One region of the Paenarthrobacter sp. 22069 genome, then DNA from elsewhere that is predicted to be linked to it. Evidence: riboswitches for the same ligand, from Rfam matches in the RefSeq annotation. Region 1 holds a riboswitch; the other holds the start of a gene.
The links. Region 1 has a riboswitch for glycine ahead of cycA (D-serine/D-alanine/glycine transporter). Riboswitches for the same ligand answer to the same signal wherever they lie in the genome.

Region 1 (22,170 bases):
ATGACGTGCTCCAGCGGCCCGCCCTGCTGGCCGGGGAACACGGCCGAGTTGATCTTCTTGGCGATGTCGGCGTCGTTGGTCAGGATGATTCCGCCGCGCGGACCGGCGAGGGTCTTGTGCGTGGTGGACGTGGTGACGTGCGCGTGCGGGACAGGAGACGGGTGCAGGCCCGCGGCCACCAAGCCGGCGAAGTGCGCCATGTCCACCATGAGGTAGGCGCCCACGGAATCAGCGATGCGGCGGAACTCGGCAAAGTCGAGCTGCCGGGCGTAGGCGGACCAGCCGGCAACGATCAGCTGCGGCTTGTGCTCCTGGGCCAGGCGCTCCACCTCGGCCATGTCCACGGTGTGGGTGTTCTCGCGGACGCCGTACGGCACCACGTTGTAGAGCTTCCCGGAGAAGTTGATCCGCATGCCGTGGGTCAGGTGGCCGCCGTGGGCCAGGTTGAGGCCCATGATGGTGTCGCCCGGCTTGATCAATGCGTGCATTACCGAGGCGTTGGCCTGCGCACCGGAGTGCGGCTGGACATTCGCGAACCCGGCGCCGAACAAGGCCTTCACCCGGTCGATGGCCAGCTGCTCGATCACGTCCACGTGCTCGCAGCCGCCGTAGTACCGCTTTCCGGGGTAGCCCTCGGCGTATTTGTTGGTCAGCACCGACCCCTGCGCCTGCATCACAGCCGCTGCCGTGTGGTTTTCGGAGGCGATCATTTCCAAGCCATCGCGCTGGCGGCCCAGTTCGTCGTCGATCTTCGCCGCAACTTCGGGGTCCAGGACGGACAGGTCGGCGTTCAGGCTGGGGGAGGCCACCTGCTCGAAGGCGCCCACTTCCACCGGGGCGCTCACAGCTCGCCGCCGTTCGCTGCTGCGTATTCCTCGGCCGACATAAGGGGGCCTTCCTCGGTCACGGCCACCTTGAAAAGCCAGCCCGCGCCGTAGGGGTCGCTGTTGATCAGGGCGGGGTCCGAGACCACGCCGTCATTGATCTCGATGACCTCACCGGATACCGGAGCGTAGAGGTCCGAGACAGACTTGGTGGACTCCACCTCGCCGCAGGTTTCGCCGGCCGTGAGGGTGGAGCCGACCTCGGGCAGGTCAACGTACACGATGTCGCCCAGAGCATCTGCAGCGACGGCGGAAATGCCGATCCCGGCAGGCCCGGAGCCGTCAACGGCAACCCATTCGTGCTCGGCGGAGTACTTCAGTTCAGAAACAACTTTGCTCATGATTCTTCCTTTACGTGTGGAAAATTTGGGGGATTTACTTTTGGCGCTTGTAGAACGGGAGGGCTACGACTTCGAAGCGCTCGGGCTTGCCGCGAAGGTCAACCTCCACGAATGTGCCGGGCTCGGCAAATTCGACCTCAACATAGGCCATGGCCACCGGGTAGCCGAGGGTGGGTGAGGGCTGACCGGAGGTTACTTCACCGACCAGGGTGCCGTCCTTGAGGACCGGGTAGTGGGCGCGGGCTGCGCGCCGGCCGGTGCCCTTGAGGCCCACCAGCTTCTGCCCAATGGTTGAACCGACTCCGGCAGCCTTGATGGCGGCCAGTGCTTCCTTGCCCACGAAATCGCTCTCCTTCGCCAGCGACACCACAGGACCCAGACCGGCCGCATAGGCGTTGACGTGGCGGGAGAGTTCGTTGCCGTAGAGCGGCATGCCTGCTTCCAGGCGCAGGGAGTCGCGCGCAGCGAGACCGGCGGGGATGAGCCCGTGGCCGGCGCCAACTTCCAGCAGCGCTTCCCACAGGCCGGCTGCATCCTCGTTGGGAACGTAGATTTCGAAGCCGTCCTCACCCGTGTAGCCAGTGCGGGCCACCAGCAGGTCCTGGCCGTTTATTTCCATCTCGACGGCGGCGTAGTACTTCAACTCCCGGACCAGTGCGTGCTGTTCGGCCGGGACCAGCTTCAGGAGGATCGCCTCGGAAATCGGTCCCTGCACGGCAATCAGCGAGGTCTCAGCCGAGGCGTCCTCCACCGTGACGTCGAAATTGGCGGAGCGCTCCAGGAGTTCCTTGGCCACAACCGCGGCGTTGCCGGCATTCGGCACCACCAGGTACTTGTCCACGCCCTCTTCTGGGGACGGCCTGCGGTACGAAATGAGGTCGTCGATGATGCCGCCGTCGGCGTCGCAAATCAGCGAGTACTTCGCCTTGCCCACCGCGACCGCGGATAGTTTGCCGGCCAGGGCGTAGTCCAGGAAAGCGGCTGCATCGGGGCCGGTCACCCAGACCTCTCCCATGTGGGAGAGATCGAACAGGCCGCCGGCGTTGCGGACGGCGTGGTGCTCGGCGAGCTCGGACTCGTACTTGAGCGGCATCTGCCAGCCGCCGAAGTCGGTGAAGGAGGCCCCGGCTTTCTTGTGCTGATCATAGAGCGCGGTGTAATTCTCGGTCATTGGAAGTCCTTAGTTCTCAAATTCAGAAAGCGGCGGGCAGGAACAGATCAGGTTGCGGTCGCCGGCGGCGCCGTCGATCCTGCCCACGGGCGGGAAGTACTTGTCCTGCCGCAGTGAGGGCACCGGGAAGGCGGCCTGCTCCCGCGGGTAGGCGCGGTCCCAATCGGAACTTACGACGGCGGCTGCCGTGTGGGGTGCGTTCCGCACCGGAGATGCCTCAAGGCTGAAGTCCCCGTTGGCCACCTGCTGGATCTCGCCATGAATGGTGATCATGGCGTCGATGAAGCGGTCGATCTCGGCGAGGTCCTCGGACTCGGTGGGCTCCACCATCAGCGTCCCGGCGACGGGGAAGGACAGGGTGGGGGCGTGGAAGCCGAAGTCGATCAGCCGCTTGGCCACGTCCTCGGCCGTGACACCGGTCCTGGCGGTCAGTTCGCGCAGGTCCAGGATGCACTCGTGCGCCACGAGGCCACCCTCGCCGGTGTAGAGGACGGGGAAGTACTCGTTCAGCCGGGACGCGACGTAGTTCGCGGCCAGCAGCGCGGACTTGGTGGCCTCGGTCAGGCCCTCGCCGCCCATCAGCTTCACGTAGGCCCAGGAAATCGGCAGCACACCGGCGGAGCCGAAGCGGGAGGCACTGATGGCCACACCATGGCCTGCCTCGTGCGCGGCCTTGTTCGCGTCGCCGGGCATGAACGGGGCCAGGTGCGCCTTGGCTGCCACCGGCCCGACGCCGGGACCGCCGCCGCCGTGCGGGATGCAGAAGGTCTTGTGCAGGTTCAGGTGGGACACGTCGCCGCCGAACTTGCCGGGCTGCGCCAGGCCCACGAGGGCATTCAGGTTGGCGCCGTCAACGTATACCTGCCCGCCCGCGGCGTGAACGGCATCGCACACCTCGCGCACGTCGGAATCGTACACACCGTGCGTTGAGGGGTAGGTGATCATGATGGCCGAGAGGACATCCTTGTTGGCCTCGATCTTCGCCGTCAGGTCATCGTGGTCGATGGTGCCGTCAGCAGCCGTGGCCACCACCACCACCTTCATGCCGGCCAGGACGGCCGAGGCGGCGTTGGTGCCGTGCGCGGACGCCGGGATCAGGCAGATGTTGCGCTGCTGCTCGCCCCGGGAGTGGTGGTAGCCGCGGATCGCCAGCAGGCCCGCGAGCTCACCCTGGGAGCCGGCGTTGGGCTGGATGGACACCTGGTCGTAGCCAGTGATCTCCGCGAGATCCGCTTCCAATCCAGCGATAAGTTCACGCCAGCCCTCGGTCTGGGAGTCCGGGGCGAACGGGTGGATGGAGGCAAACTCCGGCCAGGAAATGGCCTCCATCTCGGCGGTGGCGTTCAGCTTCATGGTGCAGGAGCCCAGCGGGATCATGGTGCGATCCAACGCCAGGTCCCGGTCAGAAAGCTTGCGGATGTAACGCAGCAGCTGGGTCTCGGACCGGTGCGTGTTGAACACCGGATGCTGCAGGTACGCGGACGTGCGCAGTACAGCTTGGGGCAGTTCGAAGCCCTGGGCGTCACCAACCGGACCGGCACCAAAGGCGACGGCGACGTCGGACAGTGTTGCCGCCGTCGTCGTCTCATCAACGGAGACGCCAACGGTGTCCTGGTCGATGAAGCGCAGGTTGATGCCGCGGGCTTCGGCTGCGGTGACCACCTTGGCGGCTTTGCCCGGCACGCGGACGGTGAGCGTGTCGAAGAAGGAGTCGGTGACCATTTCACGGCCCATGGACGTGAGTGCTGTTGCCAGCACCCTGGCCTTGTGGTGGGCGGTCTCGGCGATTGCCTTCAGCCCGTCGGGGCCGTGGTAAACCGCGTAGAAGGAGGACACGATGGCCAGGAGTGCCTGGGCGGTGCAGATGTTGGACGTGGCCTTCTCGCGGCGGATGTGCTGCTCACGGGTCTGCAGCGCCAGGCGGTACGCCGGTGTGCCCGCGTTGTCCTTGGAGACTCCGACGATCCTGCCCGGCAGGGTGCGCTCCATGCCCTTTTGGACGGCCATGTAGGCGGCGTGCGGCCCCCCAAAGAATAACGGCACGCCAAAACGCTGGGTGGAGCCGACGGCGATGTCCGCGCCCTGCTCGCCCGGAGGAGTAATCAGGGTCAGCGCCAGCAGATCGGCGGCAACGGTGACCAGCGCCCCCCGCTCCTTGGCTGCGGTGATGACACTGGACTGGTCCCAGACCCGGCCGGAAACCCCCGGCTGCTGCAGGACGACGCCGTTGATCTCACCTTCCGGCAGGCCCTTGGACAGGTCGGCCACCTCGACCTCGAAGCCGAGCGCCTCGGCGCGGCCCTGGACGATGGCGATGGTCTGGGGGAGGCAGTCGGCGTCGAGTACCGTCCGGCCGTCCTTGGCATTCCTGTCCTTGTTGGCACGGCGCATCAACAGCACGGCTTCGGCGACGGCGGTGGCCTCGTCCAGCAGCGACGCGTTGGCCACGGGGAGGGCCGTCAGGTCCTGGACCATGGTCTGGAAGTTCAGCAGCGCCTCGAGCCGGCCCTGCGAGATCTCCGGCTGGTAGGGGGTGTAGGCCGTGTACCAGGCAGGGGATTCCAGGATGTTGCGGCGGATCACCGGCGGAGTGACGGTGTCGTAGTAGCCCTGGCCGATCATCTGGACGGCAGTCTTGTTCCTGCCGGCGATCCGGCGCAGCTCGGCAAGGACTTCAACCTCGCTGAGGGCGTCCTGCAGGCGGAGTGCAGATTCCTGGCGGATGGAGGCGGGTACGGCAACGTCAACGAGGCCGTCCACGCTGTCATAGCCCACGGCTTTGAGCATGGTGTCGACGTCGGCCTGGCGGCGCGCGCCGATATGGCGGTCAACAAACGATGTTGGAAGCGATTGAATCGTCAAGAGGAACTCCAGTTCTGGCCGGCCTGGGGTGGCACGGCATGGGATGGGTTCCTCCCCGCTCTGTATTGGACCTGAGAGATTCCGCGTGGCCTGCTCTTGGCAGGGGGCCGCTTGCACCGTCGGTGAACCGGATTGACGCCCGGTTGCTTTCCAGAGTCGCCTCGCCATGACGGTACGTGGGCCTGAGAGATTCCTGGGGAGGATTTGCTCCTACGGCGCCTGCCCGGTGGATGCCGGGAGGACTCTCCCGTCACAGCTCGAAAGGCTTATTCAAATGTGGGTGATTCGGCTCACAAGGTATCGGGATTAGTGGCTTATGGCAAGTCGGTAGCTGCGCCGAGCACCGGAGCTGCAGCCCAAAGAATGCCAATAACCCGTCTTTTGCCGGGAGGCGTTTGACATTCGATCGTGACCGACGCCACACTGAACCCCGGGATTGGCGCCGCGGCGGCTGGCTCAACGTATCCGGAGCAGCCGACTGCCGGCGCCGTTCCCAGCGCACAAAAGCCGCAGCCCGGAAGGCAGCGGCGTCCAACTGAATACGCCTTTGACCTGCGGCGGGAGAGCCTGCCGGGTACATTTAGCAGGCGCCGTAGGAGCAAACCCTCCCCAGGAAACTCTCAGGCCCACGTACCGCCGCGGACAGGCAACTCTGGAAAGCAGCCGGGCATGATCCTGGCTCACCGACGGTGCAAGCGGCTTGGCTGCGGAAACTCTCAGGTCCACAACAGAGCGGGGAGGAACCAAATCTTTTGCGGCACCCAAATGCCGCTTTATCGATGGAGTTCCTCATGGCGATTCATCCCCCCACGTCCAACAGCGAACCCGCCCGCAACGGTGCGGGCGCGGCAGTCCGCAGCGAGCCCCCGCACCTGGAGCGGCAGCTCACCAACCGGCATATCCAGCTCATCGCCATCGGCGGGGCGATTGGTACCGGCCTCTTCATGGGCTCCGGCAAGACCATCTCCGCCGCCGGCCCCTCCGTGATCTTCGTATACATGATCATCGGCTTCATGCTCTTCTTCGTTATGCGGGCCATGGGCGAACTGCTGCTGAGCAACCTGAACTACAAGTCCTTCAGCGACTTCGCCGCCGACCTCCTGGGCCCGTGGGCGGGTTTCTTCACCGGCTGGACCTACTGGTTCTGCTGGGTCATCACCGGAATCGCGGACGTGATTGCAATCGCCGGCTACTCCCGGGAACTCTGGCCCGCCCTGCCGCTTTGGATTCCGGGCCTGGCCACCGTGGCCATCCTGCTGCTGCTGAACCTCGCCACCGTCAAAGCCTTCGGCGAGACCGAGTTCTGGTTCGCCCTGATCAAGATCGTCGCCATTGCCGCGCTGATCGTCGTGGGGCTCTTCATGATCTTCACCGGTTTCCAGAGCGACGCCGGAACGGCCAGCTTCACTAACCTGTGGAGCCATGGCGGGTTCTTCCCCAACGAATTCATGGGCTTCGTGGCCGGATTCCAGATCGCAGTGTTCGCCTTCGTAGGCATTGAACTGGTGGGCACCACCGCCGCCGAGGCCAAGAACCCCGAGCGCACGCTGCCCAGGGCCATCAACGCCATCCCCGTCCGCGTCCTGCTCTTCTACGTCGGCGCACTGATCATCCTGATGGCCGTCACCCCCTGGACGCAGTTCGCCGCAGGCCACAGCCCGTTCATCGGGATGTTCTCCCTGGCCGGACTCGGCGCCGCCGCCACCGTGGTCAACCTGGTGGTCCTGACCTCGGCCATGTCCTCAGCCAACTCCGGCATCTACTCCACCTCGCGCATGGTCTTCGGCCTTGCCCAGGAGGGTGACGCCCCGGGTATCTTCAGCCGCCTTTCCACGAGGAAGGTGCCCAGCAACGCACTGTTCCTCTCCTGCGTCCTGCTGCTCTCCGGCGTCGTCCTCATGTACGCAGGCCAGGACGTTGGCAAGGCGTTTGAAATGGTGACCACGGTGTCAGCCGTCTGCTTCGTCTTCGTCTGGTCGATCATCCTTGCCAGCTACATCTCCTTCCGCCGGCGCCGGCCGCACCTGCACGATGCGTCGAAGTTCAAGATGCCCGGCGGCATCCCCGCAGTATGGGTGGTCTACGCGTTCTTCGCCTTCGTCCTCTGGGCCCTGACCACCCAGCCGGACACGCTCATTGCCCTGCTGGTGACGCCTATCTGGTTCGTCGTCCTGGGTGTGGCGTGGGCCATCCTGCGCCGGCGCCCCGCACATCTGGCCCGCTTCGAGGTCTTCCGGGCTGAGCTTCGTGCTGACGAGGCTGCCGCCGGGCGCAGCGTTGGCCAAGCCCCGGGCGTGGCAGAGGAGGTCCAGCAGGCCAGGAAGTAACACCCGACGGCGGGTTGCGGCGCAGGCGTCCGGGTCCGGTTACCGTTCCTGCCGCCGCAGCCCGCCAGTCGCATCGTGCAGACCTAAAGTTCAGCATGCTTAGTGTTTATCCACATAGGATGGAAAAGCACGGCAGCCCAACCGCTGCAGGTCGATTTGAATGAAGGTGACCATGGCCCGGCGCAGCAACCCCGCAGTTCGCATCGCACAGGAAACCGCCCACAATGCAATGTTCGACGCCGAAGGCAAGCCCAAGCCCGGCGTCCACAACACGCTGCTGAGGGCAGTGCAGATCCAGCGGCCCCTGGTGGTTGCCTACATCCGCAGGCTCCAGAAGAGGCATCCCCGGGCCACCGCCGCCCAGTTGGCGGATATCGCAGAGCGTGACTACCTCCGGGCGGTGGCCGGCGGAGGCGCCCTGGTGGGTGCCACAGCCGTCGTTCCCGGAGTTGGAACGGTCGCCTCGCTGGGACTGTCCGCGGCCGCGACCGTCGGCTTCCTGGAAGCGACGGCACTCTACGCAACGTCATTGGCGGAACTCCACGGCATCCGCCTGACCAACCCGGAAAAGGCCGGGACCATGGTCATGGCCATCATGCTTGGCGAGGAGGGCACCGCCCTGCTGGGCACGCTCAGCGGCCAGTCATCGGGCGGTGCAACCACCACCTGGAGCAACGCGCTCTCCAAGTCGATGGTGGTGCCGGGGTTCGGCAGTGTCCGCAAGCGGATCCAGCAGGCCTTCCTCAGGAACCTGCTCAAGCGCCAGGGAACTGCGCTGTTCGGCAGGGCCCTCCCGTTCGGGATAGGTGCCGTTGTGGGCGGAGCCGGTAACCTCGTGATGGGCCGTGCGGTGGCCAAGAACGCCCGGGAGGCGTTCGGGCCAATGCCGGACACCATACCCGGGGAGCTGACTGCCGCCGCCGGCCCGGACAACCTGACGCTGGAAGGCAACACACTTGGATCTCAACGCTGACGTAGGGCAATCGTTCGGCTCCTGGACCGCCGGCGGCGACCCGGCAATGTTCCAGCTGGCAACCAGCGCCAACGTTGCTTGCGGCCTACATGCGGGAGATCCGGTCACCATGCTGGACAGCTGCAGGGCTGCTTACGAACTCGACGTCACCGTTGGCGCACACCTTGGCTACCGCGACCTGGCCGGCTACGGCCGCCGCAGGCTGGGGATGAGCTTCGACGAACTGTTCGGCGATGTGCTGTACCAACTGGGGGCGCTCGACGGCGTGGCCCACGCGGTGGGTGCCTCGGTGGACTTCGTGAAGCCGCACGGAGCGCTGTACGACACGGTGATCCACGATGCCGACCAGGCCTCCGCGGTGGTGGCGGCTATGAACGCCTATGATCCTGGACTTCCTGTCCTGGGCTTTCCCGGATCCGAGCTGTTGAAGCAGGCCAAGGAGGCCGGGCACCCGGTGTTCACCGAGGCTTTTGCGGACCGCGCGTACCTCGCAGACGGCAGCCTGCTCCCGCTTTCCGACGAACGCGCCGTGCTGCAGGACATTGACGCGGTCGTTGAACGGGCCGTCCGCCTGGCCACCCAGGGCGATGTCGTTGCTGTCGACGGGAGCGTAGTCAGTATTCGTCCCGATTCCCTGCGCCTCCTTAGCGGGACGCCGGCAGCTGTTGAGATGGCAGCGCGCGTGCGGGCCGGACTTGAGGCCGCCGGTGTGCAACTGGAGTCCTTCGCATAGGTCAATGCCGTTGGTGCTGCGGCGACCTCGGAAGGCTGGCCTCACGGTGCCAAGGCGAATGGCTCGGCGGCGAAGAACTCGGCCCAGAGGGGATCGTCGGCTGATAGATCGTTGATGTCCACGTATCTGTCATTGTCTGGTTCCCAGAGTGGGAGGACTTCGGGGCCGGCGTCTTCGCCATGGAAGCAGGCGGGCAGCGCAGCACTACTTACCGGGAGGATGCCTGGTGGCCAGTGGGTTGGTTCGGGGGTGGGGTGTTCGGGTTTGTGGTGCCGGCCGGTGGGTGAAGTCCAGCCGGGTGGCTCATTCGGGGTAGCGGCATCCGGGGTCCAGTGGCTGTTGTGTTTGAGCCGGTGATGTTTGGGGCAGAGCTGGGCCAGGTTGCTGATCCCGGTGCTTCCGCCGTGGTGCCAGGCGGTCCCATGATCGATGTCGTTGTCGGGGGTGTGGTTGCTGCAGCCGGGGAAGGTGCATTTCCGGTCGCGCATCCTGATCCATTGTTTTATGGTCTCTGGGAGCCGGTAGCGGGTGCGGCCGATCTCCAGGGGTGCACCGTCGCGGGGGTCGACCAGGACCCGGTAAAACGAATCCGCCCCGTCCGCAACCAGTTTCCGGGCCAAAGACGCCGGGATGGGACCGTAGCCGTCCAGTTCCGCTGGTTCATCCGTGAGGCCGAGCAGAGCGAACACCGGCACGGTCACCAACAGGTCGGCTCTGGGGATTGGGACTTTCCCGACTGCGGTGTCGCTTTCGCCTGCCGCTCCTGGTTCCCCGCTGCTGCCGGCACGGACGTCGTCCGCGTTGGTGGGATGCAGACTGGCTCCAAGCAGCAGGGATGCTGCGATGTCGGGGCGGAGTTGGGTGAGGGTGCGTGGCTCGTCGGGGCTTTGGAGTCCGCGTGCGGTGGCAGTGGTGCGGTTCCAGATCGCCGATGCGGTGTGTCCGGGCAGGTACAGCGTGAGCCAGGCCATGCCGTCCCGGTCGGGGGTGTATTCCATCCGCCTGTCAGCGACCCCTTTGGCATGGCGTTTTTCGATCGATTCCGGGTGGTGGCGTTCGCGCCAGGCACGGACCTTGGCCCTGAACCGGGACGGGACGAGGTCGCCAGGAGGTGCGCCGCGGGCCGGGCTGGGTGCGTCGGGGTCGAAGAAGCGCGCCACCAAACCCGCGGCGCCGGCAGGGGTGAGGCCCTCGGTTTCGTCCGCCACGATCTTCGCGTGCTGCCAGGACATTACGCCTGCGCCCAAGGCGTTCATGACGAGCGGCAGGGAACAGATCCTGCGGGACTGCTCCACCAACGCCCCTGCGGCCGCGGAACTGATGGTCAGGACCCCGGCGATCTCCTCCACAACGGACATCTGCGCGTAGGTGCGGTCCTGGATTGAGGCGTCCGGCGGGGTCATGGCCTGCTGCAGTCCAACGGCCTCGGCAGCGTCCTGTGCTTTCACCACGGAAAGTAGCGCTTCCAGCCGCTTCGCCACCTCCAGCCGTTCCAGCCGCAGTTCATACCGCCGCTGCAACACATCCACACCGGCACCAACAGCAGCGCCGGAAGCGAGGAAAGCGTCCTCTCTCTCCAGAGCATCAAGGGCAGCCACAGAGGCGCGGACGCCCTCCAACACCGCCCCAACACCGCTGCCCGTTCCCATACCCACATCATCCAGCCAGGGTCTGACATTTAGACCTGCCGCTGAACCTGTCGCCCCGGCCCCCGGTGGGTCGCTGTTCAGGCGCGGTGTCGCGCGGACCCAAGCCGCCGCCGTCGTAAACCGGAACTCAACTTAGCCGAAGAGCAGCTGCGCCACCGTGAAGATCGCCAGCCCGGCCAGGGAGCCCACCACGGTACCGTTGATGCGGATGAACTGCAGGTCTTTGCCCACCTGCAGTTCGATCTTCTGCGACGTTTCCTCGGCATCCCAGCGGGCCACGGTATCGGTGATCACTCCGGCGATGTCCGAACGGTAGGTCCGGACCAGATACCCGGCGGCGTCACCAATCCAGGCGTTGACCTTCCCGGCAAGTTCGGGATCGTCCACCAGCCGGGAGCCGAAATCGCGCACCGCTGCCTTGAACTTGATGGTCAGATCGCTGTCGGGATCGTCTACGGCGTTCAGCAGGGCGTTCTTGACGGTGCCCCAGGTGCGGGACGCCAGTTCGCGAACCTCGGGATCGCCCAGCACCTGGGCCTTGATGTCCTCGGCGCGCGCGATCATCGCGGGATCATGCTGAAGGTCCTGCGCAAGGTCGTTGAGGTATTTGTCGATTGATTGCCGGACCTGGTGGCGGGGGTCGGCCTGGACAGCCCGGACAAACTTCAGGATTTCGAGGTAGACCTTGTCGCTCACCAGTCCGTCCACAAACTGCGGCACCCAGGTGGGGGAGCGGTCGGCAACCAGGCGGGTGACGGTTTCGTGGTTGTCGTCCACCCAGTCCGCGGCGCGGTCCACCAGCAGGTCCACCAGCGTGTGATGGTGCCCGTCATGGAAGATCCGCTCGGCGAGCCTGCCCACCGGCGGTCCCCAGGGCGGCGTGAGCAGGTGCTTTCGGACCATGCCTTCGATGACGGCCTGGACGTCGTCGTCATTCAATACCTTGAAGGCACCGCGGATGACGGCGGCACCTTCCTTTGCCACCCTGTCGGCGCCGCCCGGCGCGGCCAGCCATTGGCCTGCGCGGCGGGCGATGTTGACGCTCGCCAGCTTGTCCTGCACCACCTGTTCGGAAAGGAAGTTGGTCTCCACGAATTCGCCCAGGGAGGCGCCGATCTGGTCCTTGCGCCGCGGAATGATGGCCGTGTGCGGGATCTTGATGCCCATGGGGTACTTGAACAGGGCCGTCACGGCGAACCAGTCGGCAAGCGCACCCACCATGCCGCCTTCGGCGGCGGCCCGCACGTACTGCAGCCACGGATAGTCCTTTTGCAGGGCGAATGCGAAGACAAAAATCACGGCCATCGCGATCAACAGGCTCAGCGCCAGCAGTTTCATTTTCCGCAGCGCTGCCGCCTTTTCGGCGTCACCGGAACCGGGCTGTTGGCGTACGACGGCGCCTTCCGTCCGTGTGCCCGGATCCACCTTTTGCGCGGCGCCGGCGGGTGCTTCCTGCGTGGTTGGCCCAGTAGTTGCCTCAGAGTTCACCTGCATGTGCCAAGCCTAGCCCCGAAGGCGGGGGCCGGTCGGCTACCGTGTGTCCATGACAACTGACGAGTCAGTGCCGCAGCGGCCGCTGGTCTTTGCCCACCGCGGCTCAAGCGGCGCCTATGCCGAACACACCCGCGCCGCCTACCTGCAGGCCCTGGCTGATGGTGCCGACGGCGTGGAATGCGACGTCCACCTGACCCGGGACCAGCACCTGGTCCTCCTCCACGACGCAAACCTGGACCGTACCTCGGATGGGACGGGACCGGTGGCGGAGCGGACGCTGCATGAGCTGCGCCAGCTGGACTTTTCGTCCTGGAAGGGCGTCCGGATCCCCGAAAGCTACGGAGCGCGGTCGGAACAGCTCCTTACCCTCCCGGAACTGCTGGACATCCTCCGCGGGGCCGGCCGGCCCGTGAAACTTGCCATCGAGCTCAAGCATCCCAGCCCGTACCAGCTGAAACTCGAGGACCGGGTGCTGGAGGTGCTCCGCAGCGAGGGCTGGGACCCGCAAAGCTCAACGGTGGACAACGTGGCGGTGAGCTTCATGAGCTTCAGCCCGGATTCGGTCCGCCACCTGCTCGGTACGGTCCCGCCCCAGTACATCTGCCAGTTGGTGGACGACCTCACCATCCACGAGATCCGCGGCGGACTGGGTCTGGGACCGATTACCGGCAGCGCCGTAGCCAACCTGATGAAAGCCACGCAGCTGGAAGGTGAACGGATCCTGGACGACCGGGAAGTGGGCATGGCCGGCCCCGGGATCGACTACGTCAGGGAGCGGCCGGCCACCGTCCGCCGCTGGCTGGAGTCTGGCCGCCGATTCAGGGTGTGGACCGTGGACGCGCCGGAGGACGTGGCCCTCTGCCAGGAGCTGGGGATCCACGAGATCACCACCAACGTGCCGGCCCGTGTGCTGGACCAGCTCCGCCTGGCCTCGCCGCAGGCAAAGTAGCGGCGGGCATGGAGGCCACCAGCCGGAGGCCCGGCCACTACTCGCCGCGCCGGTGGTGGGCCGGCCCGCTCGACGTCGAAGGCCTGGCCCTGTACTCCGTGGCTGCGCTGGCCGGCGCCCTGAACCGGTACACGGCGGTGCCTGGCCGGTTCAGCACCACCCCCGCCCTTGCTGGTGCAGCCTTTGATTCGTTCGGGCACCTGCGGATTTCCGGGCGCCGGCCGCAGGGTTTCGCGCCCCTCTCCGGCTTCCGGCGAACCCGCGACGGGTGGATCCGGCTCCACGCCAACTATCCGCACCATGAGCAGCGGCTCTTGCGGGCCCTGGGAGCCTCCTCGGCAGCAGGCGCGGAGGAGGCGCTGCGGTGCATGACCGCCCTGGACGCCGAAGCCACCATCCACAGCCAGGGTGGGATTGCCGCCGCCGTCCGGACACGAAGTGACTGGCTGGCCTCCGCCATGGGCCGGGCAGCCGGATCGGGCCCCTGGATCTCGCTGGAGTCTGCCGACGGAGCAACATCAGGCCTGGGGCTGCAGGAGCTTGCAGCTGAAGGAACTGCCGCTCCGGGCACCCGTGCCGGCGGGGGAACAGGGGATGGCCTGGGAACCGGGAATGGCCTGCCCCTCGACGGGCTGCGGGTCCTGGACCTGACCAGGGTGATCGCAGGACCCGTCGCCACCCGGCTGTTGGGCGCGCTGGGGGCCGACGTCCTGCGGATCGATCCTCCGCAATACCCCGAGATCGAAGACCAGTTCGTGGACACCGCATTCGGCAAGCGGAGTGTGGAGGCCGACCTCACCATCCCGGAGAACCAGGAACGGCTGAAACAACTCCTGGCCGCCGCGGACGTCGTGGTCATCGGCTACCGGCACGACGCGCTGGACCGGTTCGGGCTCAACCCGCGGGAACTGCTGGCGGCACGCCCGGGGCTGGTGGTGGTCACGCTCAACAGCTGGGGGAGCGCGGGGCCGTGGGGCCATCTAAGGGGTTTCGACAGCATCGTCCAGGCGGCCTGCGGAATCGCCCACCTCTACGGCAAGAAGAATGACGACGGCGGGTGGCACCCGGGTGCCCTTCCGGTCCAGGCGCTGGACCACGCCACCGGCTACGGCGTGGCCGCGGCTGCTGTCCGGCTCTTGGAGCTGCGGCGGCAGACAGGCACGGGCGGTGCGGGGCACCTCGCGCTTGCCCGGACCGCAGAAGAACTGTTTTCCCTGCCGCCAAACATGGAGAGCGCGGCAGAACTGCCACTGCCCGCCTATCCGTCAGTGTCCAGCAGCTACGGGGAGCTGCGTTATGTCGGGCCGCCCTTGATGGATGCGGGCGGGCCGCTGGATTATCCGTTCCCGCCACCGCCGTACGGAAGCTCGCAGCCCGCCTGGCTGTGACCGGCACCCGCAACAGCACTCCAGCCTGGGCAGGTTCCTTGCTGCCGCCCCTGGTTCCGACCACCGGTTCGGGACTCGGCTTTGGCTGTGGTTGAGTTGTTCCATGTCTTTTCCCTGGCCCGGCCCTGCTCCCGAGGGCCTGTCCATACACCGACTGTCCATTCACAGCCTGCCGCTTCAAGGCCTGTCCGCTGCGGCAATGGCGGCGCTCCTGCTGGCAAGTGCCGGCAAGCATTTCCGGGACCCCGGTTTCTACGGCGATGTCGTCCCGGGGTACCTGTGCCGCCGGGATCCTGAATCCGGCCAGGGCAACACGCGGCATGAAAGCAGCCAGCAGGACGACATCCGCCAGGACACCCCGGCCCAGCACCCCCTGGCCGTCCTGTCCCGTGATGAGTGGATCGCCGTAAGCGGCCTCCTGGAACTGGCCGCCGCCGTCGGAATCCTCCTCCCGCCTACCCGTAAACTGACCGCCACGGCCCTCACCGCCATGTTCACCGCGTTCCTTGCAGGACATGTCGACGCCCTTGTCAGGGCGTACGGTCCAGAGGGAACAGCCCTCCGACGGAAGATCCACACTGCCAGGCTCCCTCTCCAGGCCCCGCTGATCCTCTGGGCCTGGAACCTGCGCAAGCCGGCCCGGCCGGGACCTGGATCCGGAATCCGGGCATGAAGCTGTTGGCTTCGCCGGCCGTCCGGGTAGGCATTTCCATCAGCATCGCCACCGGCCTCTATGGTGTCTCCTTCGGAGCGCTCGCGGTGACCTCCGGGCTCAACTTCTGGCAGACCATGGCCCTGAGCCTGCTCCTGTTCAGCGGTGGTTCGCAGTTCGCGTTCATCGGCGTCGTGGCAGGTGGCGGTTCGGGCATCGCGGCGATGAGCGCCGCAACCCTGCTGGGCATGCGCAACGGCATCTACGGCATGCAGCTGAACGCACTGCTGCGGCCCACCGGCTGGCGGAAGTACGTCGGTGCGCAGCTGACCATCGACGAATCCACGGCCACCAGCACTGGCCAGACGGACCCCGATGAGCAGCGGCGCGGCTTCTGGACGGCCGGAGCAGGCGTCTACGTGCTGTGGAACCTGTTCACCGCGGTCGGCGCCCTCGCCGGAAGCGGGCTGGGCGACCCGAAGCAATGGGGGCTTGACGGGGCCGCCGTCGCCGCGTTCCTGGCTCTGCTCTGGCCCCGGCTCAAAGGCCGGGAACCAATTGCCATCGCCGTGGTGTGCGCCGTGGCCACGGTGGCCGCCGTTCCCTTCGTGCCCGCCGGCATACCCATCCTGGTGGCCGCACTGGTGGCCGCGCTCATGGGCTGGTTCAGTCATGGACGCCGCGACGAAGGACTCGAGCCGGACATCGAGCCGTATGGTGCTCACCAGTGCCAGGACGCCACCGAAGCGCGCCGGCCAGGAAGGCAGCGCACGGAAGGCCCGGATCCGGGGGAGGGCGTATGAGCCTGTGGATCTGGCTGCTGATCGCGTGCGCGCTTGCCTACGGGTGGAAGCTGGTGGGCTACTTCGTTCCCGCACGCTTCCTGGAGGACCCACGCACATCGCGCATCGCGGGCACCATGACAATAGGCCTGCTTGCTTCGCTGACAGTGGTGAATGCCGTGGTCTCGGGCCATGGGCTGGCCGCTGACGCCAGGCTTGGGGCGCTTGCTGCTGCCGCCATCGCGCTGATCCTGCGGGCTCCTTTCCTTGTGGTGGTCATTGCCGGTGCCGGCACGTCAGCGCTGCTGAGGATGCTGGGCTGGAACTGACGGTGCAGGACTTTACCCGATTGTAGTGACTGGCGTCACATGGTTGGGCGGGTCCCGGCGGTACTATGAAAAAGGCTTATGCAGTTGGCCGTGGCATTCGCATTGAAACGGCAACCATGGAAAATCAGCTGCATCCCGCGGGGGGCTTGACGGGGAGCCCACGGCACAAGAACGGGCGACGCCGCGCCGGCCTGCCAGCCAAACGCTTCTTCAAGCGTTTTTCAGGTCTCTCGGACGTACCCGAAGAGGATCTGGAGCTGCTCTCGACGAGGCTCCAGCAGGCACTCGACCTCGACCCGTCGTCGTCCGTTCCAGCCCTGCAGGCAATGGTGCGCCGGGAAATGCGTAAGCGGGGAGAAGCGGGCGACGCCTGACTGCCCGCCATTCCGGTCCCCGGATGTGGTGCACTGGAACAGAGGCCGCCACACGAGAGGCGGCCAGCAAGGAGGAATCGAGATGGACGAACAGTCACGGCCTGCCGCCCCGCACAGCGCCCGCGGCGACGGGGATTCAGGGGCGGGCGCTGCCCGTGAACAGGGTTCCGCGGTGCCTCCGGCAGAGCAGACAGGGAAGTTGCGCCCTGCTTACCTGGATCCGTCCGGCTCTGAGGCGACCAGGGAACTCCGGGACACGGCGCGGCGTCGCCGGGAGGCCGAGGAGAAACTCCAACAGCACCTGATGGAGGCGAAGGACCACGTCCCCAACGAGTTCCACGAGCATGGCGGTCATGGGCCTTCCGGGCACGGGCATTCTGTGCAGGGGGACCCCGAACATGGACATTCAGGGCAGGAGAAATCCCGGGCGGGTCTTGATGAATCGCGCCATCCTGGGGACGGCGAGCCTGAAGCCAACGGCCCTGATGGAGAACGGCGGGCCTGAAGAAGTAGGGCGGGCCTCAATAAGAACGGGGTGGGCCTGACGCGGGACAGGATGCTTACTGCCGGGAGTCAGGCCCAATGTTGTAGGGGTTACGCCACGCCGTGCGCGCTGCCGCCCGGGGAAAGGGCCCTGCGGCACGTTTCTTCCACGCCCATTTCGTACCAGACCTGCGCGCCGAATTCAGGTTCGGGAGTGTCGAGGTTCTGGAAGAGGGCGTCAAGCAGTTCGACGAGTTCCGCGGGGCTTAGCGTCGGCAGGATTTCTTCCGGGCCGCGGGGATCGTTCAAGTAGTGGAGAAGCTTTGAATGTGTCATCGCCGTGCAGCCGTTGAACGGGGGAATGGCACCAATGGATTCATGGGTCGCTCCAGCTGGAAGTACTGAGGCTGGCTGCCTAACCCCGCTCTGAGTTTATTGCACGTGGTGTGTGCCGACAATGGTGCCGCCCGGAAGACCTGCCGCGGCGGGGGCAGGGACGGGGACAAGCGCAGGAAGCGGGCGCGACGGGCGGACCGTCCGGATGGCGTCCTCCACCAGCGCCAGCGGCCGACGCCAGGCATCCGAGCCCGGTTCCATGGTGTCCACCACGCCGATCAGCATCGCGAGCAGACGGAACATGTCCGTCATGGTGATGTCGGTGCGCAGGCTTCCCTGGCCCTGCCCCCGCGCCAGCAGGATACTGATCGACTCCATCAGCGAGCCGGTGATTCCGGTGAGCAGCTCACGCCGTCCGGCCACGGCGCACAGAAGGTTGGCGTCGTCGCTTGCGGCTGCCATCAGGGTCTCGAGGACACGGAGCAGTCCGGCAGCGGCATCGATGTCGGCCAGGGCGCCGTCCATGACCGGGTCCACGGTGAGCCGGAGTTGCCGGTTGAGCGCTGCCAGGACCAGTTCTTCCTTGTCCGCGAAGTTGCGGAAGAGCGTCGCGGGGCCCACGCCGGCCGTGGTGGCGATGGTCTGGAGGGGTACTTCCGGGCCGAACTCGCGGAAACACTGGCGCGCCGCCGTGATGATTTTGTCCACGTTCCGCGCTGCGTCTGCGCGGAGGGGTTTTCGGGCGACTGCGAGGCTCATGCCCAAAAGGGTAGCAATGGAGCCTTCCGCCGCCATGGTTACTCCGTGGTAGGGGCTTATGTGACGGCTGACAGTCGTTTCCGGCCCCCGGCCGCAGGGAACAGCGTGGGAGACTTGGGGAATGTTGCTTGCATTTTCTGTTGCTCCGTCAGGTGTCCCCAGCGAAGGCTCCAGGCCCAACGATGCCTCAGTGCACGACGCCGTTGCCGCCGCCGTGAAAGTCGTCCGGGAGTCGGGGCTGCCCAACCAGACGGATTCCATGTTCACCACTATTGAAGGCGAATGGGACGAAGTGTTCGACGTCGTAAAGCGCGCCACCGAGGCCGTGGGACGCTACGGCAGCCGGGTTTCGCTGGTGATCAAGGCCGACATCAGGCCAGGCTACAGCGGTGAACTGACGGCCAAGTTGGACCGGCTGGAAAACGCCCTGGCACAGGAGCCCTAAGCCTGCCGGGAGGGGCGCAAATGTCTGGACCGCCGGTTGGTTGCGTGCCAAACTGTGCCCATGTTCGAGCACAAGCCGCGTCCGGAATGGATTGCCGCGGAGGAGTTCTTGTCCCGGACCGTGGTGCACCCGGATGCGGCGGTCCAGCAGGCCATCCACAGCGCAGCGGAAGCGGGAATGCCCGCTATCGAGGTGGCGCCTAATGCGGGGAAACTCCTGAAGCTTCTGGTTCAGCTGACCGGAGCCCGCCGCGTCCTGGAGATCGGGACGCTGGCGGGCTACAGCACCATTTGGATGGGCCGCGGGCTTCCGCATAACGGCACGCTGGTCACCTGCGAATACCTGCCGCAGCATGCCGAGGTGGCCTGGGCGAACATTGACGCCGCCGGCCTGGGCGAGAGGGTGGAGATCCGGCTGGGCCCGGCGCTGGACACCCTGGCTGCCCTTGAGGAGGAGGAGCGGGAGCCCTTCGACTTCATCTTCATCGACGCCGACAAGCAAAACAACAGCCGCTACCTTGACTGGGCCGTGAAGCTGGGCAGGCCGGGTGCCACCGTGGTGCTGGACAACACCATCTGGGAAGGTGCCGTCCTGGACCCGGATATGGACCCCGTCAACGCCCAGGGGATCATCGATGCGCTCAAGCTTATGGGCGAACACCCGCGCCTGGACGCCACCGTCATCCAGACCGTCGGTTCCAAAGGCTGGGACGGTTTTGCCCTGGCCCGCATCCTTCCCGATAAACACTAAGTAAGCTGTGTAGATGCGTCCGGTGTCCGGCCGGGCATTGTGGATGGAGGACTTTCTTGCCAGCGGCCCCTGCCCCCGCACTCCTCGACTCCACATCCACAGCACTCTCGCCGTGGATGCCCTTCCTCGAATCCGTGGCCGCTGCAGCCGGTGACGTTCCTGCCCTGCTGGCCCTGGCCCCTGAGGCCGGACGGACCTGGCCACATCCCGGTGACGGGCAAACCGTGGTCCTGTGGGAGCTCCTGGCGTCAGTCGCCGCCATCGACGTGGCCGCCGCCCGCGTGCTGGAGCCGCACCTCGACGCCGTTGCCATCCTCGCCCAGGCAGCCCGGGAATTCCCTGCCGATACGACCTTGCCGTTTGATGCCGCGAACACCTCATGGGGCGTGTTCGCGGCTGAGGCACCGGGCGCCAGGCTGGAAGCCCGGTCTGCCGGGGCCGGCACCCTCCTCAGCGGGTCCAAACCCTGGTGCTCCCTGGCTGCCCAGCTTGACTGCGCTGTCATCACCGCCCACACGGACGACGGCGGCAGGGCAGCTTTCGCTGTTGATCTGCGTCATCCCGGGGTGGCGTGTGAGGAGCCGGCATGGATCGCGCGGGGGCTGCGGGAAATACCCAGTGGAACTGTCCACTTCGACCAGGTGCCGGCGACGCTGCTGGGCGGCACTGGCTGGTACCACGGCCGGCCAGGCTTCGCGTGGGGCGGCATGGGCGTTGCTGCGTGCTGGCTGGGCGGAGCAGTGGGCGTCGCGAGGGATTTCCGGACCGGTCTGCTGGCAGGTGCCGGCGCCGGGCGGGAGCCCGACCAGGTGGCACTCGCTGCACTTGGCGAGGCGGACCGCACGCTCACCGCTTCCCTGCAGTACCTCGCGCGCACCGCGGGACGCATCGACGACGGTTCCCTCGGCAGCGGGGCAGGCCAAAGTACCTGGAGCGAGGCCCAGCGCATACGCGGGACCGTTGCTGCCGCCGTCGAACGTGTCCTGCACCTGGTGGGCTCCAACCGGGGCCCGGGCCCGCTCGCCTTCGACGAGCCCTACGCCAAGAGGATGGCCGACCTGGCGCTGTATGTCCGGCAGCATCACGGCGCACGCGACGACGCCCAACTGGGCCGGCTCACCCTGAAGGGGGACTGCCCATGGTGACGTTCTCGCACACAGACCAGGGCACCGGCGCGCCAGCCTGGGACGCTGCCGGTCTCGGAGCAGCGCCGGAGTTGCCACTTGACGCCGCCGAACTCGCGGGAATGCGCTTCGTGGTCCTGGCCGCGCATCCCGACGACGAAACACTTGGCGCCGGCGGCCTTATGGCGTCGCTGGCGGCGCTCGGAGCCCAGGTGGAAGTAGTGCTCTGCACCGCGGGGGAGGGGTCCCATCCCGACTCGCCGACCACCACCCCGGACCAACTCGCACAGGCCCGGCTGACAGAGTTTGCCGAGGCCCTGACGGCGCTGGGCCTGAAGGACTGCTGGACGTTCCTCGGCCTGCCGGACCGCGGACTCCAAGCCCACACGGAAGCCATTGCCACGGCCGTCCGGGAATCGGTCCAGAGGCTCCCCGGTGCGCCGGACCGGCTCGCCATCGTGGCGCCGTACCGGTCCGACGGGCACGGTGACCACGATGCCCTGGGTGCCGTGGGCGCAGAGGTTGCCCGGCAGGATGGCCACGCACTGCTGGAGTACCCCATCTGGTTCTGGCACTGGGCGGTGCCGCACGGCGGGGACTGGCGCCAGTGGGTGCGGTTCCATCTGGATGAACCGGCCCGAACGGCCAAGAAGCTGGCCATGGCAGAGCATGCCACCCAGGTGCAGCCATTGTCGCCCCTGCCCGGGGACGAGACGCTGCTGGATGGCAAATTCCTGGAACACTTCTCGCGCGGCTATGAGGTCTTCGCCTGGACACCCGCGCAGGATGCCTCCCGCCGCCCCCACTCCAGCCACGACGCCGAGGCCGTCTTCGACGCCGTCCACAACGGCGCCGCGGACCCTTGGAACTACGCCGGGAGCTGGTATGAGCGGCGCAAACGGGCGCTCACCCTTGCCGCCCTGCCGGCTGAATCCTACGGACGCGGCCTGGAAGTGGGGTGCTCCATCGGGGCCCTCACCGCAGCGCTGGCCGACCGATGCCGTGACCTGCTCGCGGTGGATGCCAGCGGAGCTGCCGTGCGGCGCGCCCGCCACCTGCTGGCAGGCCGCCCCGGCGTCCAGGTGGAGCAAAGGGTCCTTCCCGGTTCCTGGCCTGACGGTTCTTTTGACCTGGTGGTGGTTTCCGAGGTTGGTTACTACCTGTCCCCGGACGAGCTGGCCCAGCTGTGGGATCGCATCGAAGCGTCCGTGCACCCCGGAGGAGCCCTGCTCCTGTGCCATTGGCGGCACCCCATAGCGGGCTGGGAACTCGACGGCGACACCGTCCACGCGCTGGCCCGGCAGCGGCTGGGCTGGCGCAGCGCAGGCCTTTACCAGGAACGTGACTTCGTGGTGGAGGGCCTTG
Region 2 (5,955 bases), on a different contig from region 1:
ACGCCGCCCACCACCGGGCACACGAGCCGGAGCAGGAAGTGCCGCGCGCTGCTGAACAGGCTGTGGCGGAAGTACCAGGTGCAGGCCAGGGCGGTAAGCCCGTAGTAGAAGCAGATCATCAGGCCCAGGGCCAGGATGGTGTCATTCAGGACGTTTTCGCTGACCACGTGCATCACCGCGTAGAACCCCGCGGACATCACGCCGGCGGCGATGGTGGCGAAGCCCGGCGTCGAGAACTTCTTGCTGATCCGGCTGAACGGCTCCGGCAGGGCGCCGTAGTGTGCCATGGCCAGGAGGCTTCGGGACGGTGACATGAAGGTGGACTGCAGCGATGCGGCGGAGCTGGAGAGTACGGCGAGGGACATCAGGATCGCGAACGGCCCCATGATGGGTGAGGCCAGCGCCGTGAAGATGTTCTCGTGGTTTTCCGCGTTGTTCAGGCCGTTGCCGGTATCGCCGACGCCGGCGAACATCATGGTGGCGATGCTCACCAGGAGGTAGATGGCCAGGACGATGACGGCGGTCAGGGTGCCGGCCACTCCGGCGGTCTTCTTGCCATTGGCCGTTTCCTCGTTGACGGTGAGGCAGACGTCCCAGCCCCAGTACACGAAGATGGACAGCGAGATGCCGGCCGCGATCTGGCCGAAGGTCTCGATCTTGGTGACATCGAACCAGTCCCAGCTGAACGGGATGGCCGTTTCGGAGCTGGACCAGTTGGCGAAGGCCATGGCGACGAACAGGCCCAGCACCAGCAGTTGGAAGCCCACCAGGCTGTACTGCACCAGCTTGGTGGTGTGCAGGCCGCGGTAGCTGACCCAAACGGCCAGCGCCACGAAGACGAAGCAGGTCACGACGTTCAGGGCTTTGTTGTCCGCCAGGTCAGCCAGTTCGGCGGAGCCGGTGAGCTGCGACAGGAAGAGGTAGAAGAAGTCGACGGCGACGCCGGCCAGGTTGGACAGTACGATGATGTTGGCGGCCAGCAGGCCCCAACCGCCCATCCAGCCGATCCAGGGTCCAAAGGCTTTGGTTACCCACGTGAAGGTGGTTCCGCTGTCCGGGGAGTCAGCGTTGAGCTCCCGGTAGGCGAGCGAAACCAGGATCATCGGAATGAACCCGATCAGGAAGATGACGGGCAGCTGGAGACCGGCTTCGTTGACGGTGGGTCCCAGTGCGCTGGTGAGGGTATAGGCGGGGGCGATAGTTGAAATGCCCAGGACGACGACGGCGAGGAGCCCGAGCTGCCCGCCCTTGAGTCCCTTGGCGCTGACGCCGTCCGGGGAGGGGGCGTGGGCGTGCGGACCGGGTTTGGCCGTACTGGTGCGGATTGTCTCTGTCATGGCACCACTTTCTGGAAGGCTGTGAGACGGAGGTCACTATATGAATGGCGTTCATTTAGTATGGGGGTGCCGGGCGGCGGATGCAAGATGAAATATGAATCACATTCGTTTATGACTCATTTTCAAAATTAGTAAGCTCACTGAGAAATTGGCGGAGACCCTGCCGCCACCGCATCCATCGCTGGTAGCGTCTGCCTTATTGGACCACCAGAGGAGGACGCATGAAAGCTTCACCGACACTGACCAACAACCTGCAGGCCGTACTTGCTGACCTGATCGAGCTCCACGTACAGGGCAAGCAGGCGCACTGGAACATCGTGGGCACCAACTTCCGCGACCTTCACCTGCAGCTTGATGAGATCGTCGACGCCGCCCGCCAGTTCGCGGACGATACAGCCGAACGCATGCGCGCCCTGCACGCTCTTCCCGACGGCCGCAGCTCCACCGTCGCTGAAACCACCAGCCTGGCCCAGTTCCCCGACGGGCTGATCAGCACCACGGACGCCATTGAACGGATTGTCGCCGCCATGGAGGCCGCCGTAGGCACCATGCGTAAAGTCCATGACGAAGTGGATGAGGAAGACCCCACGTCGGCTGACCTGCTGCACGAGTTCATTGCCCGGCTGGAGCAGTTCGCCTGGATGGTGCAGGCGGAAAACATGAAGCCGACCGCGAAGGTAACCGCCGCCGACTCCAAGTAGCCGGCCGCCACCCGCCATTGGCTTGGCGCCCTTTGCAGGGGGATCCCCTGCAAGGGGCGCCTTTTTCGTGCCCGCCCCTAGGACGCTTTCGGCACCCTGCGAAGGACGACGGCGGCCAGGACTGCCGCCGCCGCCATCAGGACCAGCGCAATCGCCGCAGTGATGTGGACGCCGGAGTCGAAGGCGGCGGCCGCGGCGTCCCTGGTGAGCTGTGCCAGCGGAGCGGGAAGGCTGGCTGCTGCTTCAACCGCCCCGGCCAGCGTTTCCCTGGCGTTGTGCAGGCCGGGACCCGGCAGTATTCCGTCCACCCCTGCCGGCAGCCGCAGGTTCTGCTGGTAGGAGGCCGTCAGGATGGAACCGAGCACCGCCGTCCCCAACAGGGATCCCACCTCATAGCCCGTTTCCGAGATCGCTGCAGCCGCCCCGGATTTCTCCGGTGGCGCTGAGCCGAGGATGAGGTCGTTGGAGATTGTTTCCGCCGTACCCACACCCAGCGCCAGGACCAGCAGGGCCGCCAGCAGCAGCGAGGGCCCGCCGTCGTGGTTCCCGAACGTCACCATGCTGTAGCCCGCCGCGCTGAAAGCGAGCCCTGCCGCCACCACTGCCCCGGGACGCACCTTGCGAACCAGGGGAACCACGATCAATCCGGAGACCACCGTGGCCGCCAGTGCCGGAATCATGGCGACGCCGGCCGCGGACGGGGTCATCCCTTCCAGCAGCTGGAGATGCTGGGCCAGGAACAGGATGAAGCCGTTGAAGGAGAACAGGGCGAGGATGTTGGCGCTGATGGCCATGCTGAACACTTTGTTCCGGAACAGTGACATGTCAAGCAGGGGGTGCTCCAGCCGGTGCTGGCGACGGACAAACGCGACGCCCATGGCCAGGCCGAAGAGGATGCTGCCTATCCCGGCTGCGCCGGGACCTTCCGTGGCCACCGCCTTGATGCCGTAGACCACGGGAACCATGACCAGCATGGAGAGCAGGATGCTGGGAACATCCACCCTCCCCGGGGCCGGGTCCTTCGATTCCGGAATGAGGGCCGGTCCACCCGCCAGCAGGGGGAGCATGAGGGGGACTGCCACCAGGAACACGGCACCCCACCAGAAGTGCTCCACCAGCCATCCGCCGAAGATCGGCCCCAGGGCCGCGCCGCCCGAGAATCCAGCGGCCCAGATGGCAACCGCAAGCCGCCTGCGGTTGGGCTCCGGGAAGATGTTCCGGATCAGCGACAGCGTGGACGGCATCAGCATGGCACCAAAGAATCCCAGGGCTGCCCGGCCGGCAATCAGCCACTCGGGCGTGGGTGCAAAGGCCGTCGCGGCTGAAAGCGCGGCGAAGCCCAGGCTGCCAATGATCAACAGCCTCCGCCGCCCGATCCGATCGCCCAGGCTTCCCATGGATACAAGCAGCCCGGCCAGCACCAGCGGGTAGGCGTCGATGATCCACAGCAGCTGCACGCCGGACGGGTCCAGGGCGCGGGCAATGGCCGGCAGGGCGAAAGTCAGGGCCGTGTTGTCCACTGCCACCAGCAGTACCGGAAACATCAGCAGCCCCAAGGCGGCCCAATCGCGCCGCCGGGAACGCGCGGCGGTAGCCGCCGGGGGAGTGGGTGCGGTCGTCGTCATGCGATAACTATACCGTCCAGACGGTATAGTTTGAAACTGCCGATATTCCGCGTTCCTGCGGTAAGCCGGGCATGATGGGAGGCATGCCCCGAAAGCCTGTAGCCCGTGACGCGGTCCTTGACGCCTTCGAGTCCCTGCTGATCGAAGTGGGGGAGCGGGCTGCGACCCTCGACGCCGTGGCGCGAAAGGCCGGGGTGTCGAAGGGTGGCCTCCTGTACCACTTTCCGAACAAGGAAGCGCTCATCGCCGTGCTGCTTGACCGGCTGGAAGGGCTGGCCACGGCCGACGCCGATGCCATGGCCTCGGCCAGCGAAGGCGCTGCGGCATACTTCATCCGTTCTTCCGTCTGGGCCGACACCCCCCTGGACCGCGCCATCGTGGCTGCCACCCGACTCGCCGAAGTGGCGCACGAAGAGACGCGCCGCCGTTTCGCGGCCATCCAGCAGCGCTGGCTGGATGAGATCGCGGCCGACGTGGGGCCGGGCCTGGCCAAGGCCGTCCTCTACATGGGTGACGGGCTGTATTTCAACGCCATGCTGTCCGTAGCGCCCGCGCCGGAGGGGGGAGGGGCGGCCGATGTCGGGGAACTGCTGGCCGCGCTGGAACGGCTCCGCAGGTAGGCTGCGGCATTTGCCGGGAAGGCCTGCCCCGTAGGACAATGGAAAGTTGTGAGGGCTGTCGCCGGCCGTCATAAACCCACAACTTAATAGCCTTTGATCTGCGGCGGGAGAGTTCTGCCGGAAGTACAGGCAGGCGCCGTAGGAGCAAATCCTCCCCAGGAATCTCGCAGGCCCCTGTACCGCCGCGGCGAGGCGCCTCTGGAAAGCAGCAGGCAGTCATCCTTCCTCCCAGAGAGGGGCCAAAGGCTGTTGTGCTCACCGACGGTGCAAGCGGGTCCTGCCCAGGCAGGGGACGCGGAAACTCTCAGGTCCAATACAGAGCGGGGAGGAACCCGAATAGCTGTGGCGTACCCTGCGCCGCCTGAGTAAATGGAGTTCCTTGTGTCGGTTTCCCCAGCCTCCACCACCTTCGTAGACCGCCATATCGGCGCGCGGCGCCAGGCCGACGTCGACACCATGCTCAAAGCCGTGGGCTACGACACTGTCGACAACCTGGTGGACACCGCAGTACCCAAGGTCATCCGCCAGGAGACCGCCCTCCGCCTGCAGGACGCCCTCAGCGAAGTGGAAGTCCTCACCGAGCTCCGCAAACTGGCTGCGAAGAACAAGACCGCCGTCCAGATGATCGGCCAGGGCTATTACGACACCGTTACTCCGCCGGTGATCCGCCGCAACATCCTGGAATCCCCTGCCTGGTACACGGCCTACACGCCCTACCAGCCGGAGATCTCGCAGGGCCGGCTCGAGGCGCTGCTGAACTTCCAGACCATGGTCCAGGACCTGGTGGGCCTGCCCATCGCCAACGCGTCGCTGCTGGACGAGGCCACGGCCGTCGCCGAGGCCGTGCTGTTGATGCGCCGCGCCAACAAGGCCAAACCCGCCGCCGACGGCAAGACGGTCCTGGACAGCGATGTGCTGCCCCAGACCATCGCCATCGTCCAGGGCCGCGCCGAGGCGCTCGGCTTCGAGGTTGAGGTGGCCGACCTGTCCAAGGGCCTGCCGGAAGGTGACATAAACGGCATCGTCCTGCAGCAGCCCGGCGCCTCCGGACGCGTCTGGGACCAGTCCGGTGTCATCGCCGCCGCCAAGGACCGCGGCGCGCTGGTCACCGTTGCCGCCGACCTGCTGGCCCTGACCCTGATTACTCCTCCGGGCGAGCAGGGTGCGGACATCGCCGTCGGCTCCGCCCAGCGCTTCGGTGTTCCCCTGTTCTTCGGCGGCCCGCACGCCGCCTACATGGCCGTCCGCAAGGGCCTGGAACGTTCACTGCCCGGCCGCCTGGTGGGCGTGTCCAAGGACGACGCCGGCGTCCCGGCCTACCGCCTGGCGCTGCAGACCCGTGAGCAGCACATCCGCCGCGAGAAGGCCACGTCCAACATCTGCACCGCCCAGGCACTCCTGGCCATCGTCGCCTCCATGTACGCGGTGTACCACGGACCCGATGGATTGAAGGCGATCGCCGGAACGGTGCACGGCCACGCGCGCACCCTGGCAGCCTCGCTTGCCGATGCCGGCGTGGACGTCCTGCACCAGAGCTTCTTCGACACCCTGACCGTGCGGGTCCCCGGACGCGCAGCCGCCACCATTGCCGACGCCGAGGCGCGCGGCATCAACCTGCGGCACATCGACGGCGACACGGTGGGCATCTCCCTGGATGAAACCACGACGGCGG

Region 2: linked by a shared signal. The riboswitch ahead of ACTJK0_RS14125 (glycine dehydrogenase (aminomethyl-transferring)) and the one ahead of cycA (D-serine/D-alanine/glycine transporter) in region 1 are both predicted to bind glycine.

The regions. Positions count from the first base shown of each region.
Region 1 is NZ_JBQEQF010000036.1:4,080-26,249, reverse strand. Features, by position in the region: gene glyA (serine hydroxymethyltransferase) at 1-845, opposite strand, end outside; gene gcvH (glycine cleavage system protein GcvH) at 842-1,225, opposite strand; gene gcvT (glycine cleavage system aminomethyltransferase GcvT) at 1,260-2,396, opposite strand; gene gcvP (aminomethyl-transferring glycine dehydrogenase) at 2,406-5,270, opposite strand; glycine riboswitch at 5,419-5,518, opposite strand; glycine riboswitch at 5,807-5,904, shown strand; glycine riboswitch at 5,905-5,999, shown strand; gene cycA (D-serine/D-alanine/glycine transporter) at 6,050-7,585, shown strand; gene ACTJK0_RS20245 (hypothetical protein) at 7,758-8,558, shown strand; gene ACTJK0_RS20240 (LamB/YcsF family protein) at 8,542-9,291, shown strand; gene ACTJK0_RS20235 (HNH endonuclease) at 9,333-10,940, opposite strand; gene ACTJK0_RS20230 (DUF445 domain-containing protein) at 11,073-12,434, opposite strand; gene ACTJK0_RS20225 (glycerophosphodiester phosphodiesterase) at 12,484-13,383, shown strand; gene ACTJK0_RS20220 (CoA transferase) at 13,392-14,771, shown strand; gene ACTJK0_RS20215 (DoxX family protein) at 14,875-15,444, shown strand; gene ACTJK0_RS20210 (AzlC family ABC transporter permease) at 15,441-16,226, shown strand; gene ACTJK0_RS20205 (AzlD domain-containing protein) at 16,223-16,534, shown strand; gene ACTJK0_RS20200 (hypothetical protein) at 16,600-16,908, shown strand; gene ACTJK0_RS20195 (hypothetical protein) at 16,991-17,413, shown strand; gene ACTJK0_RS20190 (hypothetical protein) at 17,503-17,727, opposite strand; gene ACTJK0_RS20185 (TetR/AcrR family transcriptional regulator) at 17,824-18,486, opposite strand; gene ACTJK0_RS20180 (thiamine-binding protein) at 18,608-18,931, shown strand; gene ACTJK0_RS20175 (O-methyltransferase) at 18,992-19,681, shown strand; gene ACTJK0_RS20170 (hypothetical protein) at 19,798-20,826, shown strand; gene ACTJK0_RS20165 (PIG-L family deacetylase) at 20,820-22,170, shown strand, end outside.
Region 2 is NZ_JBQEQF010000016.1:30,377-36,331, forward strand. Features, by position in the region: gene ACTJK0_RS14105 (APC family permease) at 1-1,337, opposite strand, end outside; gene ACTJK0_RS14110 (Dps family protein) at 1,559-2,038, shown strand; gene ACTJK0_RS14115 (MFS transporter) at 2,116-3,663, opposite strand; gene ACTJK0_RS14120 (TetR/AcrR family transcriptional regulator) at 3,747-4,283, shown strand; glycine riboswitch at 4,378-4,475, shown strand; partial or broken gene ACTJK0_RS14125 (glycine dehydrogenase (aminomethyl-transferring)) at 4,653-5,955, shown strand, end outside.